One region of the Mycolicibacterium helvum genome, then DNA from elsewhere that is predicted to be linked to it. Evidence: riboswitches for the same ligand, from Rfam matches in the RefSeq annotation. Region 1 holds a riboswitch; the other holds the start of a gene.
What was found. Region 1 has a riboswitch for glycine ahead of gcvP (aminomethyl-transferring glycine dehydrogenase). Riboswitches for the same ligand answer to the same signal wherever they lie in the genome.
Positions count from the first base shown of each region.

Region 2: linked by a shared signal. The riboswitch ahead of gcvP (aminomethyl-transferring glycine dehydrogenase) and the one ahead of gcvP (aminomethyl-transferring glycine dehydrogenase) in region 1 are both predicted to bind glycine.

Region 1 is NZ_AP022596.1:5,662,300-5,666,721, reverse strand. Features, by position in the region: gene ftsR (transcriptional regulator FtsR) at 1-30, shown strand, start outside; gene G6N38_RS26665 (bifunctional nuclease family protein) at 79-573, shown strand; gene G6N38_RS26660 (MerR family transcriptional regulator) at 816-1,451, shown strand; glycine riboswitch at 1,466-1,563, shown strand; glycine riboswitch at 1,564-1,671, shown strand; gene gcvP (aminomethyl-transferring glycine dehydrogenase) at 1,713-4,422, shown strand, end outside.
Region 2 is NZ_AP022596.1:4,029,359-4,033,780, reverse strand. Features, by position in the region: gene gcvP (aminomethyl-transferring glycine dehydrogenase) at 1-2,133, opposite strand, end outside; glycine riboswitch at 2,258-2,348, opposite strand; gene G6N38_RS18945 (Tm-1-like ATP-binding domain-containing protein) at 2,677-3,996, shown strand; gene G6N38_RS18940 (class I fructose-bisphosphate aldolase) at 4,031-4,422, shown strand, end outside.

The DNA.
Region 1 (4,422 bases):
TCCGCTGTACGAGACGTTCTCGACCGCTGAGGACTAGACTCCGATTGATGGCAACGGGAGCGCGGAGGTCAGACACATATGGGTGAGGTTCGTGTGGTCGGCATCCGCGTCGAGCAGCCCCAGAACCAGCCGGTTTTGCTGCTGCGGGAATCCAACGGCGACCGCTACCTGCCCATCTGGATCGGCCAGTCCGAAGCCACCGCGATCGCGCTGGAACAGCAGGGCGTCGAGCATTCTCGGCCGCTCACCCATGACCTGATCCGTGATCTCATTGGCGCACTTGGGCATTCACTCAAGGAAGTGCGCATCGTGGATTTACGGGAAGGTACCTTCTACGCCGATTTGATCTTCGACCGCGATATCAAGGTCTCGGCCCGCCCGTCGGACTCGGTGGCGATCGCCCTGCGGATGGGGGTGCCCATCTATGTGGAAGAGGCCGTGCTGGCCGAGGCCGGGCTGCTGATTCCCGACGAGAGCGACGAGGAGTCCACCGGTGCCGTCCGCGAGGACGAGGTCGAGAAATTCAAGGAGTTTCTCGACAGCGTGTCCCCGGACGATTTCAAGGCGACCTGATCGGGTATTCGGGCCCCATGGCTGGTGAACGCCAAGATCACGGATGCGTCTCACTTGGCCGGTAGCGGTTCGACACGCGCGACGGATGCCGGGGAGCGCGCTCAAGGGCAGCCATACTTTCATCACGACGACGAGCGCGACTGCCCGTCGACAAGCGTATGCTCGATGAACTCGGACGCTGGGCTTACGCGGTTGGTGGAGCGGTTAGCGGGGCAAGAGTTCGAACGGCGAGAGGAAGCATCGTGGGCGAGCAGCCACGTCAGGGACAGTTGGACCTTGCCGGCGCGACGTCTGGTTCTTTCAAGGCGGATTCGGCCGTCGGCGCACCGGTCGGTGAGTCAGTGCAGCCAGGCCTGTTCCCCGATGATTCGGTGCCCGACGAACTCGTCGGCTACCGCGGCCCAAGTGCCTGCCAGATCGCCGGAATCACCTACCGCCAGTTGGACTACTGGGCCCGCACCTCGCTGGTGGTGCCATCCATCCGCGGCGCGGCCGGGTCCGGCAGCCAGCGGCTGTACTCGTTCAAAGACATCCTCGTTCTCAAGATCGTCAAGCGTCTACTCGACACCGGCATCTCGTTGCACAACATCCGGGTCGCCGTCGATCATCTGCGGCAGCGCGGCGTGCAGGACCTGGCCAACATCACGCTGTTCTCGGACGGCACAACGGTCTACGAGTGCACGTCCGCCGAAGAAGTTGTCGACCTTTTGCAGGGTGGGCAGGGTGTGTTCGGCATCGCGGTCAGTGGTGCGATGCGGGAACTCTCCGGTGCCATCGCGGACTTCCCCGGCGAGCGTGCCGACGGCGGCGAATCGATCGCCTCGCCCGAAGACGAGCTGGCCTCGCGGCGTAAGAGCCGCGACCGCAAGATCGGCTAGAATCAGCGGCGTATCGCCCTCGCGCGGGAGAGCTTCGTGGCCGCCAGTCACGGACGCCGAAGGAGCAACACCTCTCCGTCAACCTCTCAGGCCCCAGGACCGCGCGTGGCCACGATGCCTCTGGAAAGCGGTGACCTCGCGGTTGCCCGCCCATGGGGAAAGGCTCTCAAAGCCGAATCTCTCAGGCGCCCGGTTTTGGGTGGACGACAGAGGGAGAGGACGCCGCTGACGGCTGCGTCCGCCCGAGTCAGGAGCCCATCCGTGTCCGATCACACCCAGCCCACGTTCGCCGATCGTCATATCGGACCGGACTCCGACGCGGTTACGACCATGCTCGACGTCATCGGCGTCGGCTCGCTCGACGACCTGGCCGCCAAGGCGCTGCCAGCCGGAATCCTCGACGCGCTCGCAAACGGCCTGGCGCCCGGCCTCGATCAGCTGCCCGCCGCGGTCAGCGAGCATGAGGCGCTGGCCGAGCTGCGGGCACTGGCCGACACCAACACGATCGCCGTGTCGATGATCGGGCAGGGCTATTACGACACTCTGACGCCGCCGGTGTTGCTGCGCAACATCCTGGAGAACCCGGCCTGGTACACCGCCTACACGCCCTACCAGCCGGAGATCAGCCAGGGTCGGCTGGAGGCGCTGCTGAATTTCCAGACCATGATCGCCGATCTCACCGGGTTGGATCTGGCCAACGCCTCGATGCTCGATGAGGCCACCGCCGCCGCCGAGGCGATGACGCTGATGCACCGCGGGACGCGGGGGCCGGCCAACCGGCTGGCAGTCGACGAAGACCTGTTCGCACAGACCGCGGCCATTCTGGCGACCCGCGCGGAGCCGCTGGGCATCGAGATCGTCACCGCCGACCTGCGCAACGGGCTGCCCGAAGGTGAGTTCTTCGGTGTCATCGCACAGCTGCCCGGTGCGAGCGGGCGAGTGACAGACTGGTCGAAGCTGGTCGAGCAGGCCCACGAGCGCGGGGCGCTGGTGGCGCTGGGCACCGACTTGCTGGCGGTGACGCTCATCGCCCCGCCGGGGGAGTTCGGCGCCGACGTGGCCTACGGCAGTGCCCAACGATTCGGTGTGCCAATGGGATTCGGCGGTCCGCACGCCGGTTTTCTTGCGGTGCACTCCAAGCATGCGCGCCAGCTCCCCGGCCGGCTGGTGGGGGTGTCGGTCGACAGCGACGGCGCAGCGGCGTACCGGCTTTCGCTGCAGACCCGCGAACAGCACATCCGCCGCGACAAGGCGACGTCCAATATCTGTACCGCGCAGGTGTTGCTGGCGGTGATGGCGGCGATGTACGCCAGCTACCACGGCCCTGAGGGCTTGACCGGGATCGCCCGGCGCGTGCATGGTCACGCCCGGTCGCTGGCCGCCGGCCTGAGTGCGGCCGGCGTCGACGTTGTGCACGACACCTTCTTCGACACCGTGTTGGCGCATGTCCCAAGCCGGGCCGCCGCGGTGCAGGCCGAGGCCAAGGGCCGCGGCATCAATATCTGGCGGGTGGACGCCGACCACGTGTCGATCACCTGCGACGAGGCCACCACGGCCGCACACGTCGCACTGGTGCTCGAGGCCTTCACCGGAGCCGCCCCGGTGGCTGGAAACTACGCGGGTCCTGAGATCGATTCGCGGACAAGTGAATTCCTCACTCACCCGGCGTTCCATCGGTACCGCACCGAGACGGAGATGATGCGCTACCTGCGCGCGCTCGCCGATAAGGACATTGCACTGGACCGCAGCATGATTCCGCTGGGCTCCTGCACGATGAAGCTCAACGCCGTCGCCGAGATGGAGTCGATCACCTGGCCCGAATTCGGCCGCCAGCACCCGTTCGCGCCGGCCGGCGACACCCCCGGGCTGCGCAAGCTGATCGCCGACCTGGAGACGTGGTTGACGGGTCTCACCGGATACGACGCAATCTCGTTGCAGCCCAACGCCGGATCGCAGGGTGAGTACGCGGGTCTGCTGGCCATCCGCGACTACCACATGAGCCGCGGCGACAGCGGTCGAGATGTCTGCCTGATCCCGTCGAGCGCGCACGGCACCAACGCCGCTTCGGCGGCCATGGCCGGCATGCGGGTGGTCGTGGTGGCCTGCCGGGAGAACGGCGATGTCGACCTTGACGACCTGCGTGCCAAGGTCACCGAGCATGCCGAGCGGCTAGCCGCGCTGATGATCACCTACCCGTCCACGCACGGGGTGTACGAACACGACATCGCCGATGTCTGCGCGGCGGTGCACGACGCCGGCGGGCAGGTCTACATCGACGGCGCCAACCTCAACGCTCTGGTGGGGCTGGCCCGGCCGGGCAAGTTCGGCGGCGACGTCAGCCACCTGAATCTGCACAAGACGTTCTGCATCCCGCACGGCGGCGGCGGTCCCGGCGTCGGGCCAGTGGCGGTGCGTTCCCACCTGGCGGGGTTCCTGCCGGGCCACCCGCTGGCCGAGGAGCTGCCGAAGGGGCACGCGGTGTCGGCGGCACCGTACGGCTCGGCATCGATCCTGCCGATCACCTGGGCATACATCCGGATGATGGGCGGCGACGGCCTGCGCAACGCGACTCTGACGGCGATCGCGTCGGCCAATTACATCGCCCGACGCCTCGATGAGTACTACCCGGTGCTGTACACCGGCGAGAGCGGCATGGTGGCCCATGAGTGCATCCTCGATCTGCGCGGCATCACCAAGGCCACCGGTGTCACTGTCGACGATGTGGCGAAGCGGCTGGCGGACTTCGGTTTTCATGCGCCGACGATGAGCTTCCCGGTGGCGGGCACGCTCATGGTGGAGCCTACCGAGAGCGAAAGTCTGGCCGAGGTGGACGCATTCTGCGAAGCGATGATCGCCATTCGTGCCGAGATCGACAAGGTCGGGTCGGGCGACTGGCCCGCTGACGACAATCCGCTGCACAACGCACCGCACACCGCCGAGTGCCTGCTGGTCGACGAGTGGACACATCCGT
Region 2 (4,422 bases), 1.6 Mb from region 1:
CCCGTGCGGGATGCAGAAAGTCTTGTGCAGGTTCAGATGTGAGACATCACCACCGAAGTCACCCGGACGGGCCAGGCCGACAAGGGCGTTGAGGTTGGCGCCATCGATGTAGACCTGGCCGCCCGCCTCGTGGACCAGGTCGCAGACCTGGCGAACGTCGGGTTCGTAGACACCGTGCGTGGATGGGTAGGTGATCATGATCGCCGCGATACGTTCGTCGTGGATCGCGAGTTTGTCGGCTAGATCGGTCAGGTCGATGTTGCCCGTCTGCGCGGTCGCCACGACGACGACCTGCATTCCCGCCAAAACTGCCGACGCGGCGTTCGTACCGTGCGCGGACTGCGGGATCAGACAGATGGTGCGGTCCACATCCCCGCGAGACTGGTGATATCCGCGGATGGCGAGCAGACCTGCCAGCTCGCCCTGGGAGCCGGCGTTGGGCTGCAGTGACACTCGGTCGTAACCAGTGATCTCGGCGAGCCAGTGCTGTAGTTCCTCGACGAGCCGGCGGTAGCCGCGGGTCTGCTCCGACGGCGCGAACGGGTGGATGCCCGCGAAACCGGGCCAACTGATCGGTTCCATCTCCACCGCAGCGTTGAGCTTCATCGTGCACGATCCCAACGGAATCATCGTGCGATCCAGGGCGAGATCCTTATCCGACAGCGTCCGCAGGAAGCGCATCATCGCTGTCTCTGAACGGTAGAGGTGGAAGACCTCGTGCTGCAGGTACGGTGACGTCCGCGCGAGATGCGCGGGTAGGTCGGCAGGCGAGCTCGGTACCGGTCGAGCACCGAAGGCGGCAAGCACCCGGGATACGACGTCCTCGGTCGTCCTCTCGTCACACGAGATGCCAACGTGGGCAGCGTCGATGCGACGCAGGTTGATGCCGTCGGCGGCGGCGCGAGCCACGATCTTCTTGGCGCCGTGGCCGACGCGGACGGTCAGCGTGTCGAAGTAGTCGGCGTTCGTGACGGCGAGACCCAACGTGGCCAGCCCGGTGGCGATCGCCGCGGCGTGGCCGTGCACGCGGCGCGCAATCGACGCGAGACCGTCAGGCCCGTGGTAGGCGGCATACATGCCGGCCACGTTGGCGAGCAACGCCTGAGCCGTACAGATATTGCTGGTCGCCTTGTCACGGCGGATGTGTTGCTCACGAGTCTGCAGTGCCAGACGGTAGGCCGGCGTACCGTCGCGGTCGCGGGACACTCCGACGAGCCGGCCGGGCAGCATCCGTTCCAGTCCGTGGCGTACGGACATGAAGCCAGCGTGGGGTCCACCGTAAAACAGTGGCACGCCGAAGCGTTGGGCCGATCCCACCGCAATGTCAGCGCCTTGGTCTCCAGGGGGCGCGAACAGCGTCGAGGCCAACAGGTCGGTGGCCACCGCGACCAAGGCACCCCGTTCCTGCGCATCGGCGACGACGGCAGTCAAGTCCCGGACTACTCCGCTGGCACCCGGGTTCTGCATCACGACACCGAAGAAATCGCCATCCGGTAAGCCGACACCCACGTCGGCCCGGATCACCTCGATGCCGAGTGCGGCGGCGCGTCCGGCCACGACGGCCGCCGTCTGCGGGAAGCACTCGGTGTCCAGCACCACGGCTGCCGAACCCGAATCCTTGCTCGCGCGGCGCATCAAGAGGATGGCCTCCACGACCGCGGTCGCCTCGTCGAGCAGGGACGCTCCCGCGACGGGCAGACCGGTGAGGTCAGCGACCATGGTCTGGAAAGTCAGCAGTGCTTCCAGCCGCCCCTGAGAGATCTCGGGCTGATACGGGGTGTAGGAGGTGTACCAGGCCGGAGACTCGAGCATGTTGCGACGCAGCACCGGCGGGGTGATCGTGTCGTAGTAGCCCAAGCCGATCATCTGAACGCACGTCCGGTTCGTGGCAGCGATGTGTGCCAGCTCGGCGAGCACCCCTTCTTCGGATCGCGCCGCGGGCAATGTGAGTGCAGCCGCCGTGCGGATCGACGAGGGCACCGCAGCCTCGATCAACTCGTCCAGAGTGCCGAGACCGATTGCGTGCAGCATCCGGTGCTGTTCAGCCGGGGTGGGTCCGATATGACGGTCAGCAAAAATCAGTTGCGTTGAAGTGTTGAGCGACAAGGGATCTCTCCAAGTTCGTGCTCGCATCAGCGAGCTGTCCTTGATGGACCCTCCCCGCTCTGTCCTTGGACCTGAGAGATTTGCAGCGCCGTTCGGGCGCGCTCTTCACCTTCGGTAAACGCCCCGCTGGGGGCGCTTTCTCCAGAGTTGCCTCGTCGCAGCGGTACTGGGGCCTGAGAGATTCCCGGGGAGGACTTGCTCCTACGGCGCCTCCGATTCGGAGGTTCTCCCGCTGTGAGTCGATAGCGTCTTCAATTGTGGTGGAACCTATGAAACCACACCGTTCGGAAAACCGAGCGAAATCTTGCTAATTCACACGCACCGCTAGCCGCACCATGCGCCAAGACGGTACATTCGGCCCATACGATCGCCGGAGCAGTCATTAGCCCACTTCCGATGTGGGGTCGCCGCATGCCGGACCCAGCGCACCGCGAGCCATCTGACCCCGTTCGTCATTCCGATCGGCGATCACTCTGATCCCGTAAAAACTTCGCCTTCCGTTCGGCCTACCGAACAAAAGATGCGATTTCGGCTTGATTTGTTCGGCAGCCACGTCTACTGTCATCGGACATGAGCTCCGTCACACGCGCTGGAAGCGCACGGCTCCCCCGGCCGAATGTGCTGGTTATCGGCACCTTCGACACGAAGGCCGACGAATTATGTGCGGTGGCGGACCTCATCGAGGAGTTTGACGCCACCCCCCTGTTGCTCGACACCTCCGCTCGGCACGCCGAACACCCGTCGACCGCCGCACTCAAGGGCCGACGTTTCATCGACCAGGACACTGTCGCCCTGGCCGCCGGAAGCAGCATCGACGAGATCAGCGCCCTGCCCCGTGGCGCGGCCGTCTCCGCACTGCGGGCGGGCGTCGGCGCCCTGCTCTCCCATCTGCATGCCGACGGTGAGATCGACGCTGCGATCTGCATGGGCGGCGCCGGGATTCATATCGCAGGACCGGCCCTGCAGGAACTGCCGGTGGGCTTTCCCAAACTGATCGTGTCTCCGTTGGCCTCCGGAAGCCGCACGTTCGAGCCCTACGTCGGGATCCGTGATGTCGCGGTGATGCACTCGGTCGTCGACATCATCGGCGTCAACACCATCACCTCCCGGATCTACCGGACTGCGGCCGGTTACATCGTCGGGGCCGCCAAGGCCGCCATGGGCGTGAGCACTTCCGCCGCCGCCGACAACGGCAATTCCCGGCCGCTAACCGTCGCGGTGTCGATGAATGGCAACACCACCGGACCGCTGATGCGTGCTCGGGCGTACCTCGAAGAGCGCGGCATCTCCTTCATCGCATTTCACGCCAACGGGACCGGTGGACGCGCACTGGAAGACGCCGTCCGGACCGGACAGGTCGACGCCGTCCTGGACTACACCACCACCGAACTCGGCGCCAGCCTCGTCGGCGGCTTGATGGACCCCGGGCCCGATCGCATGGAGGCCGCAGGTCTGGCCGGGCTGCCCCAGATCCTGGTCCCCGGCTGCACCGACTTCATCACGTGCGGTCCGATGAGCGCGGCGACTGCCGAATTTCCCGACCGCACGTACTTCGGGCATAACCCCGAACTGACTCTGGTGAGACTCACCGCCGACGAAATGACCGCGCTAGCCAAAACATTCGCTTACAAGGCGAACAAGGCTACCGGTCCGACACACGTATTCATCCCCACTGGCGGCTTCTCAGTTCCCGACGCCCCGGGTAAAGCGTTCTGGAATCCGGAAGCGGACGGCGCCTTCATCAACACACTGCGCGCGAACCTCGCCGACCACGTCGCGCTGACCGAACTCGACCTGCATATCAACGACGATGCGTTCATCGATCAGGTACTGGCGGTCTTCACTTCGATGCTGCGCGCGCAGCACACACACCCACCCGCGTTTGCCTGAGGCTTCCGCAATAAACACCCAATGAGAGGTAGCAATGTCCATCGGTAAAGATCTCCGCCTGCGTCGCATCATCGACCCCGCCACCAATTCCTCGGTGATGTTCGCCTTCTCCCATGGCACGAGCGTGCCCGAAGTCATGTCTGGGATCGAGGATCCCGCCACGAGCTTCCGAAAGGTCCGCAACGGCGGCGCCAACTGTGCATTCCTCACCCCGGGCCTGCTTCAGTCCCTCTCCCCCGTCATTGCCGAATCCCCCGAGGTCGCCATCGTCGCAAAGATCACCGCGACCGCGACCCGCGGCGAGAAGTCCCACCAGGAACGGCTCATCGCCTCGGTCGAGCACTGCGCCACCCTCGGCGTCGACGGTGTCGTCGCGCTGCTCCCGTTCGCCCCGGAGAACGAGGCCGACGTGATCTCGCTGACCGG